DNA from 3 places in the Streptomyces sp. NPDC012637 genome. Region 3 is predicted to be linked to each of the others. Evidence: riboswitches for the same ligand, from Rfam matches in the RefSeq annotation. Region 3 holds a riboswitch; each other region holds the start of a gene.
What was found. A riboswitch is a leader RNA that binds a small molecule or an ion and turns the genes downstream of it on or off. The one in region 3 is predicted to bind cobalamin.
Positions count from the first base shown of each region.

Region 1: it holds a riboswitch for cobalamin, as region 3 does, so the genes downstream of both, ACFY8W_RS16655 (cobalamin biosynthesis protein) here and metE (5-methyltetrahydropteroyltriglutamate--homocysteine S-methyltransferase) in region 3, are expected to answer to the same signal.
Region 2: it holds a riboswitch for cobalamin, as region 3 does, so the genes downstream of both, ACFY8W_RS30280 (ABC transporter substrate-binding protein) here and metE (5-methyltetrahydropteroyltriglutamate--homocysteine S-methyltransferase) in region 3, are expected to answer to the same signal.

Region 1 is NZ_JBIBDS010000003.1:795,239-798,503, forward strand. It holds gene ACFY8W_RS16650 (cobyric acid synthase) at 1-913, opposite strand, end outside; gene ACFY8W_RS16655 (cobalamin biosynthesis protein) at 910-1,893, opposite strand; adenosylcobalamin (AdoCbl) riboswitch at 1,947-2,021, opposite strand; gene ACFY8W_RS16660 (hypothetical protein) at 2,197-2,418, opposite strand; gene ACFY8W_RS16665 (inorganic phosphate transporter) at 2,435-3,265, opposite strand, start outside.
Region 2 is NZ_JBIBDS010000008.1:404,881-408,145, forward strand. It holds gene ACFY8W_RS30275 (iron chelate uptake ABC transporter family permease subunit) at 1-471, opposite strand, end outside; gene ACFY8W_RS30280 (ABC transporter substrate-binding protein) at 468-1,445, opposite strand; cobalamin riboswitch at 1,484-1,665, opposite strand; gene ACFY8W_RS30285 (Mov34/MPN/PAD-1 family protein) at 1,643-2,068, opposite strand; gene ACFY8W_RS30290 (amino acid permease) at 2,154-3,265, opposite strand, start outside.
Region 3 is NZ_JBIBDS010000007.1:5,224-8,488, reverse strand. It holds gene metE (5-methyltetrahydropteroyltriglutamate--homocysteine S-methyltransferase) at 1-1,699, opposite strand, end outside; cobalamin riboswitch at 1,884-2,083, opposite strand; gene ACFY8W_RS25925 (MMPL family transporter) at 2,146-3,265, opposite strand, start outside.

The DNA.
Region 1 (3,265 bases), on a different contig from region 3:
CGACCAGGTCCGCGTCGACGAGCTCCTCGGGCCGGTCCACGAACCGCACGACGACGCCCGGCTCGGCGGCCAGCGCGTCCACGTCGGTGAAGTTGGACATCAGCGGGACGGCGCAGACGGCGACCCGCAGCACGTCCTCGCCCACCGGCGGTGCCACGACCGACTCGCGGACGGTGCCCCGCAGGGAGACCCGCAGCCCGTCCTCCTCGTCGATGCCGAGGCCGTGCGCGTACGGCAGGACACCGAAGGTCCTGCGCCCGGTGAGGCCGTGCAGCATGTCGAGCCCGGGCTCCAGCAGGGTCACGTCGCCGCGGAACTTGTTCACCAGATATCCGGCGACGAGCTCCTGGTCCTCGGGCGCGAGCAGCGCCGTCGTCCCGAAGAACTGGGCGAACACCCCGCCCCTGTCGATGTCGCCGACGACCACGACGGGCAGCTTCGCGGCCCGCGCGATGCCCATGTTCACGATGTCCGTGCGGCGCAGGTTGATCTCGGCCGGACTGCCCGCCCCCTCGCAGATCACGGCGTCATACGTGCCCCGCAGCTCCTCCAGGCACGCCATCACCGGCTCGAACAGCGTCTGCTGACGCCCGCCGTGGTAGCCGCGGGCGCTCATCTCGCCGACCGGCTTCCCCATCAGCACGACCTGGCTCGACCGGTCGCTGCCGGGCTTCAGCAGCACCGGGTTCATCAGCGCGCTCGGCTCGACCCGCGCGGCCTGCGCCTGCATGGCCTGCGCCCGGCCGATCTCCGCGCCCTCCCGGGTCACGAAGGAGTTCAGGGACATGTTCTGTCCCTTGAACGGCGCCACCTTCACGCCCTGCCGGACCAGCCACCGGCAGATGCCGGCGGTGACGACGCTCTTGCCCGCGTCGGACGTGGTCCCGGCGACCAGCAGCCCCCCGCCCCTCATGCGCTCCTCCGCTTCCTCGCGCTCACCGCGTCCGCGATCAGCCTGCCGCCCACACAGACGGCCAGGGTCAGTCCGGTGACCCGGCGGGACAGCCGCACCGCCCGGTCGATGTCGGCCACCTCGACGGCCCGCCCGGCCCCGTTCAGCACCGGCCGGTGCTCCACCCGCCCGCCGTACGACAGGGTGCCGCCGAGCCGTACGCCGAGGGCGCCCGCGAAGGAGGCCTCCACCGGGCCGGCGTTGGGGCTCGGGTGCCTCCCGGCGTCCTGCCGCCAGGCCCGCACCGCTCCGCCCGGGTTCCCGCCCGCCGCCGCGGCGAGTACGGCGGTGAGCCGGGCGCCCGGCCAGCCGGCCACGTCGTCGAGACGGGCCGAGGCCCAGCCGAACCGCCGGTGGCGCGGGGACCTGTGGCCGACCATCGCGTCGAGGGTGTTGACCGCCCGGAAGCCGAGCAGCCCGGGCACGCCCGCGACCGCGCCCCAGAACAGGGCGCCCACCACGGCGTCGGAGGTGTTCTCGGCGACCGACTCGACCACGGCACGGGCCATCGCCGGCCCGTCCAGGGCCTGCGGGTCGCGGCCGACCAGGTGGGGCATCCGCTCCCGGGCCACCTCCAGGTCCCCGGCCTCCAGCGCCCCGCCGATGGCGCGCGCCTCCCGGCCCAGGGTCGTACCGCCGACGACCGCCCACACGGAGGCGGCGGTCAGCGCGACGGACGCGGGCCGGCTGTCCCGTACCGCACGGGCGGCGAGGGCGCCGAGCGCCACCGTCCCGCCGGCGCAGAGGGCCGTGTGCAGGGCGCCGCGGCCGCGGTCGTCGCGCCACAGCCGGCGTTCGACGGCGCCGGCGGCGCGGCCGAAGGCGGCGACGGGATGGCCGCGGCGGGGATCGCCCGCGAGCAGGTCGACGGCGAGGCCGACGGCCGCTCCGTACGCGAAGGTCGAGGTGGCACGGGAAGGTCTGGGGCCGCGGCCGGGCATGGCGCTGTGTCCTCACTCAGGGTCCGCGCCCTGGGTCGACGTGACCGGCGGCGAGAGTTCCTGACTCCTGGCCCCTCGGGGCCGGTCACAGTGGCGGGACCGTGCCGGATTCGCACCGGACTTCCTCTGCTTGCCGCCGTATTGGCCCCGGCAGTCCACCACGCTGCGCGAACAGCCGTCAACTCACCCTTGACCTGCGTCGGGTCACTGTGCGGAGCACCACAAACACGACGGCCGGGCGGCCCGCACACGAGGTGCGGACCGCCCGGCCGGAAGGGTCTGCCGTGCTCCGTCGGACGACGGTCAGGCGACGATCAGGTAGATGCCGTACGCCACGGCCGCGACGCACAGGCCGAAGCAGGCGTAGGCGCCGGTGCGGGCCAGGGCGGCGGAGCCGCCCTGCGCGGCGGCCTGCTCCTGCTTGGAGAGGCCGACGATGCCGAGGGTGAACAGGCCCACGATGGCGACGGTCGCCACGAGGCTGACTCCGAAGACGGAGCCGAGAGCTGCCCAGTCGATCTTCATGCTTGGTTCCAGTTCCTCAGACCGCGGCGGCGGGGGCCGGGGGAGCGGCGGGGTCCGCGGGGTTCGGGGCGGGGATGGTGGTCTTCAGGTCCTCGTCGGTGACGGCGGCGACGGAGCCGGCCGGCGGCGGGGTGACGGCCGCCATGGCGGTGGTCACGACGCCCGCGGGCTCGGTGCCGGACGCGGTCTCGCTCTCGACGTCGTTGACGTTGGTGTGGTCGACGACCTGGCGGCGGGAGACGAGCCAGATGCCGATGCAGGAGGCGACCAGGAAGGCCGCGACGACGTAGACGCCCCAGTCGCCCTGGCGGGCGACGTACTCGGAGCCGGCACCGACCAGGCCCGCGGCCGGCAGGGTCAGACCCCAGGCGACGAACATGCGGGTGGCGGTCGACCAGCGGACGACGCCGCCCTTGCGGCCGAGGCCCGCGCCCATGACGGCGCCGGAGACGGAGTGCGTGGTCGAGAGGGAGAAGCCGAGGTGGGACGAGGCCAGGATGACGGTGGCCGCGCTGGTCTGGGCGGCGAAGCCCTGCTGCGGCTGGAGGTCGGTGAGGCCCTTGCCCATGGTGCGGATGATGCGCCAGCCGCCGAGGTAGGTGCCGAGCGCGATCGCCAGACCGGCGGAGACGATGACCCAGACGGGCGGGTTGGAGCCGGGGGCGAGGACGCCGCCGGCGACCAGGGCGAGGGTGATGATGCCCATCGTCTTCTGGGCGTCGTTGGTGCCGTGCGCGAGGGAGACGAGACCGGCGGACGCGATCTGACCGGCGCGGTAGCCCTTGTCGGTCGTCTTCTTGTCGGCCTTCTTGTCGAGGCGGTACGTCAGGCGGGCCGAGAGCATCGC
Region 2 (3,265 bases), on a different contig from region 3:
CGAGACGGCCACCCCGGCCAGGACGAGCCGCGGCCCGGTCATGGTGCCGCCGCGCCGGGCCAGGCCATAGACGAGGACGAGTGCGAGCAGCGCGCCCGCGAAGGCCCCGGCGGGCAGCGCGACGGTGGTGGTGATCCCGCCGCCGACGCCCAGGACGATGACGGCGACGGCGCCGGCGGAGGCCCCGGAGGAGATTCCGAGCAGGAAGGGGTCGGCGAGCCGGTTGCGGACCAGGGCCTGCAGGACGGTGCCGACGACGGCCAGCCCGGCGCCGACGACCGCCCCGAGCAGCACCCGGGGCAGCCGGACGTCGAGCACGATCGTCCGGTACGGCGAGGGCCCGGCCCGGCCGGTCAGGGCGTCGAGCACCTGGCCGGGCGGGACGCGGACGGAGCCGAGCGCCAGCGAGGCCACGACGGCCGCCGCGAGCGCCAGGAGCAGTCCGGCGACGACGGTCGCGTACCGCTTCACCGGCCGGGGTGGAGCTGGGCGGCGAGCTTGCCGACGGCGGCGGGCGCCCGGACGCCGAGCACGGTGTCGGAGAGCGGCAGCACGGCGAAGCGGCGGTTCTTGATCGCGGGCACCTCGCGCAGGGCAGGGTCGTCGAGGAGGCGCCGCTTCTTCTGCTCGACGGTGGTGGAGCCGTAGTCGTAGATGACGACGACCTCGGGCTTGCGGGCGACGACCTGCTCCCAGGTGGCGTCGCCGAAGGTCTTGTCGAGGTCGGCGAAGACGTTGCGGCCGCCGGCGCGGGTGATCAGCTCGTTGCCGATGCCCTTGCCGCCGGCGGTGAACGCGGTCTTGTCGCCGCTGTCGTAGACGAAGACGGACACCGGCGGGGCGCCCTCCAGCCGCTGCTCGGTGGCGGCGAGCGCGGCGCGGGCCTCGCGGTTCCACTTCTCGGCGCGCTCGGCGACGCCGAAGGTGCGGCCCACCTCGCCGACCTCGCGGTAGAGGTCGTCGAAGGAGGTGGCGCCGGACGGGCAGTACTCGGTGTTGAGCCGGGACTCGATGCCGGAGCGCTTCAGGTCGTCGCGGCCGCGGCCGGCCTTGGTGTCGAAGGCGGAGGCGTAACCGCCGTACACGAAGTCCGGGTTCGCGGCGAGCAGGGCCTCCTTGGAGGGGTACTCCTTGGCGAGGACCGGGACGGAGTCGTAGGCCTTCTTGTAGGCGGGCAGGACCGCGTCGTCGAGATAGGCGGTGCCGGCGAGCGACTTCTCCAGGCCGAGGGCGAGCATGACCTCGGTGACGTGCTGGTTCATGGTCACCGCGCGCTTGGGCGGGGCCTGGTAGGTGGTGGTCACACCGCAGTTGGTCACGGTGTACGGGAAGCCGGGCGCGGCCTTCCCGGTGGGCGTGGTCCCGGTCCCGGACGCCGGTGCGGAGCAGGCGGCGAGCAGGGGTACGAGGGCGAGCGCGGGCAGCAGCGGGCGGCGCCAGGTCACGGCGTTGGCCTCCTCCGGGGATTTCCACGTCCCCGATCGGTGGTGAGAAGGCGGCAGGTCAGTTCCTGGCTCGCGCCCCTCGTGGCCCGTCCGGTGGGTCGGTGCCGGACAGGACCCGGGGGCGCTCACAGTGGCGGGACCGCGCCGGACTCGCACCGGCTTCCTGGGTCCTGCCGCCCTGAAAGGTCGCGCCCAGACTACTCGTAGGCCTCGACGATCTTGACCTCTTCCTCCTCCACGACGCCGTCGACGATCGTGTACGAGCGGAACTGGAAGGGGCCGGCGCCGTCGGTGTCGGCGGTGGAGACGAGGACGTAGTGCGCCTGCGGCTCGTTGGCGTAGGAGATGTCGGTCCGGGACGGGTAGGCCTCGGTCGCCGTGTGCGAGTGGTAGACGATCACGGGCTCCTCGTCCCGGTCGTCCATGTCGCGGTAGAGCTTCAGCAGGTCGCCGGAGTCGAACTCGTAGAAGGTGGGCGAGCGCGCCGCGTTCAGCATGGGGATGAACCGCTCGGGGCGGCCCGTGCCGACCGGACCCGCGACCACGCCGCAGGCCTCGTCGGGGTGGTCCGCGCGGGAGTGCTCGACGATCTGGTCGTACAGGGCTCGGGTGATGGTCAGCATGCCGACAGGATAAGCAGACGGGCCGCCCCGTATCGAGGTTCGATACGAGACGGCCCGAATGGTGAGACCTTGCAGGTCGGAGGCGCTACGAGCGCTTGGCGAAGGCGGCGCCTTCGGGGTTGCGGGCCTTGAGGACCAGGTAGGCGACGCCGAGGAGCAGGCCCCACAGCGGCGCGCAGTACAGCGAGACGCGCGCACCCTCGTCGATGCCCATCATCACGATGACCATGCCGATGAAGGCGAGGGCGAAGAGGCTGGGCCAGATGCCGCCGGGCGCCTTGAAGGAGGACTCGGGCAGCTCGCCGCGGTCGGCCTTGAGGCGGTAGCGGACGTGGCAGGCCAGGATCATGATCCAGGCCCACATGCCGGAGATGGTGGCGAAGGAGACGACGTAGTTGAACGCGTCGCCGGGCCACTGGTAGTTGATCCAGACGCCCACCATCATCAGCGCGGCCGAGAAGGTCGTGCCGATCAGCGGGGTGCCGCTCTTCGTCAGCCTGGTGAAGAACTTCGGGCCCTGGCCGTTGAGCGCGAGGTCGCGCAGCATGCGGCCGGTGGAGTACATGCCGGAGTTGCAGGACGAGAGCGCCGCCGTCAGCACGACGAAGTTGACGATGGCCGCGCCGATGCCGAGGCCCATCTTCTCGAAGGCGGCGACGAACGGCGAGACGCCCGGCTTGAACTCGGTCCACGGGACGACCGACAGGATCATGATCAGCGCGCCGACGTAGAAGACGGCGATGCGCCACGGCACGGTGTTGATGGCCTTGGGCAGGACGGTCTTCGGGTCCTTGGACTCGCCCGCGGTGACGCCGACCAGCTCGACGGCGAGGAAGGCGAACATGACCATCTGGAGGGTCATGAGGGTGGAGCCGATGCCGTTCTCCCCGGCGAAGAAGCCGCCGAGGTCCCACAGGTGGGTGATCGAGGCGGTGTCGCCGGCGTCGGAGAAGCCGATGGTGAGGATGCCGGCACAGATCAGGATCATGCCGACGATCGCGGTGACCTTGACCATCGAGAACCAGAACTCCAGCTCACCGAAGAGCTTCACGGAGATCAGGTTGGCGCCGTAGAGGATCACGGTGAAGACGAGGGCGGAGATCCACTGCGGGATGTCCCACCAGTACGTCATGTAGGTGGCCGCGGCGGTGACCTCGGTGATGCCGGTGACGACCCAGAAGAGCCAGTACGTCCAGC
Region 3 (3,265 bases):
GCATGCCCTTGACCGGCTTGCCGGTGAGGGACTGGGCGTACGACGTCCAGCGCACGGTCATCGGCTCCGGCCGGGAGACGTCGCCGGCCAGGATCGGCGGGCGGACGTAGCGGGTGCCGTACGACTGGACCCAGCCGTGCTGCGTGGCGAGGTAGCCGTGGAGCCGCTCGGCGAAGTACTGGACCATGTCGTTGCGTTCGGGTTCGCCGTGCACGAGGACGTCGAGGCCGGTCTTCTCCTGGTACGCGACGACCTCCCGGATCTCCGCCCTGATGCGCTCCTCGTAACCGTCGAGGTCGATCCGGCCGGCCCGCAGGTCGGCGCGGGCGGTGCGCAGTTCGGCGGTCTGCGGGAAGGAGCCGATGGTGGTCGTCGGCAGCGGCGGCAGGCCCAGGTGGGTGCGCTGGGCGGCGGCCCGCCGGGCGTACGGCTGGGAGCGGTGCGTGTCGGAGGCGGTGACGGCGGCGGCACGGGCGCGTACCGCCGGGTCGTGGGTGACGGGGGAGCTCGTACGGGAGGAGAGGGCGGCGCGGTTCGCCGACAGCTCGCCGGCGATGGCGCCGGTGCCGTACGCCAGGCCCCTGGCCAGGGTGACGAGTTCGGTGGCCTTCTGCCGGGCGAAGGACAGCCAGCGCGCGATCCCCGGGTCGACGTCGCGTTCGGCGGCGGCGTCGAGCGGCACGTGGAGGAGGGAGCAGGAGGCCGAGACGTCCACCCGGTCGGCGAGGCCGAGGAGCGTGCCGAGGGTCGACAGGGACTTCTCCAGGTCGTTGACCCAGATGTTGCGGCCGTCGACGACGCCGGCGACGAGCCGCTTGCCGGGCAGGCCGCCGACGGCGGCCAGGGCGTCGAGGTTCGCGGCCGCGGGTCCGGTGAAGTCGAGCGCCAGCCCGTCGACCGGCGCCTTGGCGAGGACAGGCAGGGCGTCGCCGAGGCGGTCGAAGTAGGACGCGACGAGCAGCTTCGGCCGGTCGGTGAGCGCCCCGAGGTCCCGGTACGCGCGTGCGGCGGCGTTCAGTTCGGCCGGCGTGCGGTCCTGGACGAGCGCGGGCTCGTCGAGCTGCACCCAGTCCGCGCCCGCCGCCCGCAGGTCGGCGAGCACGTCCGCGTACACCGGGAGCAGCCGGTCGAGCAGGGTGAGGGGTTCGAAGTCCCCGGGGACGCCCGGCGCGGGCTTGGCGAGCAGCAGGTACGTGACGGGGCCGACGAGGACGGGCCGCGCGCCGAGACCGGCGGCGAGGGCCTCGCGCAGCTCGGCGACCTGCTTCGAGGAGTCGGCCGAGAACGCCGTGCCGGGGCCCAGCTCGGGGACCAGGTAGTGGTAGTTGGTGTCGAACCACTTGGTCATCTCCAGCGGCGCCGCGTCCTGCGTGCCGCGCGCCATGGCGAAGTAGCCGTCGAGCGGGTCGGCGGCGAGTGCCTCCCGGTGGCGGGCCGGGACCGCGCCGACCATGACCGTGGTGTCGAGGACGTGGTCGTACAGCGAGAAGTCGCCGGTCGGCACCTCGTGGAGGCCGGCGTCGGCGAGCTGCCGCCGGCGCTCGGCGCGGACCCCGGCGGCGGTGGCGCGGAGGGCTTCGGCGGTGACCCGGCCCTTCCAGTAGCCCTCGATCGCCTTCTTCAGTTCCCGGCCCTGTCCCTGACGGGGGTAGCCGTACACGGTGGCCCGTGCTGCCGCGGCTGCGGACTTCGTGGTCACGGAGATCTCCTTCGCGAGATGGATCCCTGAGGTCCCGGCGACGGGACGAGGGCGCGAAGGGTGACGGAAGCGGACGCGAACGGCCGCGCGTCGCGTCACCACGCCGTCGTCCGTCCCGCTCCGGTCGCCGACCCGCCCTCGAGGTCACCGGGATGTCCGCGCGCGGAACGGTCCGCGTGCGGGCAACGGGCAGGTCTTCGGACTCGCGGGCGCGTCCGCCGGGTTCACCGGCGGACCCCTACTGGCCGTCGCTTCCCAGGTCCCGTGCATCGGACCCAGTGCTTCTGACGGCGGTCGTTCCCGCTCACCGCTGCGGGGCAGTCCCGGATTCCCACCGGGTTCCCTCTTACGACGCATCCCGCCTGGCTGACGGGGCGAACCAGCTGCCCCGCCAGCCTACGGTGCCGGCCGGCACGACGGGCCATATCCCGCCAGGCGCAGGCCGGTCAGCCCACGAGGTGGTCCTGCCGCACCGCGTGCCCCTGGGACGCGCTCTCCGGTCGCGTGAGCTTCTCGCCCTCGACGCCGACGTCCGGCAGGAGCCGGTCGAGCCACTTCGGCAGCCACCAGGCGGACTTGCCGAGGAGGGCGAAGAGGGCGGGGACGATGGCCATGCGGACGACGAAGGCGTCGAAGAGGACCGCGGTGGCGAGGCCGAAACCGATCATCTTCACGAAGTCGTCGGACTCCATGATGAAGCCGCCGAAGACACTGGTCATGATGATCGCCGCGGCGGTGACGACCCGCCCGCCGTACCGGAAGCCGGTGACGACCGCCTCGGCGGGCCGCGCCCCGTGGACGTACGCCTCGCGCATGCGGGAGACCAGGAAGACCTCGTAGTCCATCGCCAGGCCGAAGACCACGCCGATCATGAAGATCGGCATCGTGCTCATCACCGGGCCGGGCTGCTCGATCCCGAGCACGTCGGCCAGCCAGCCCCACTGGAAGACGGCGACGACGGCGCCCAGGGCGGCGGTCACCGACAGCAGGAAGCCGAGGGCCGCCTTCAGCGGGACGAGCAGGGACCGGAATACCACCATCAGCAGCAGGAACGCGAGGCCGACCACCAGCGCCAGGTAGGGCACGAGGGCGTCGTCGAGGGTCTGCGAGAAGTCGATGAACATCGCGGTCTGGCCGGCGACCAGGATCTCCGTCGCACCCGTCCCGGACTCGAGCCGGGGCGCGAGGGCGCGCAGCGAGCGGACGAGTTCCTCGGTCCGCTCGTCGGTCGGCCCGGTCTCGGGTATCACGTTGACGATCGCGGTGTCGCCCGCCTTGTTCGGGGTCGCGGGGGAGACGCCGGCGACGCCGGGACGCGTGGCGAGCTCCTTGCCGACCGCGGTGGCCGCGGCCTGCGCGTCCGCGGCCTGGACGGTGATCGTCAGGGGCCCGTTGAAGCCGGGGCCGAAGGAGTCCGCCAGCAGGTCGTACGCCTTGCGCTGGGTGGTGTGCACGGCCATGGAGCCCTCGCCGGGCAGGCCCAGTTCGAGGCTCGCGGCGGGCACGGCGACCGCCCCCAGGCCCACGACGCCGAGCAGCAGGACGGCGACGGGGTGGCGCAGGACG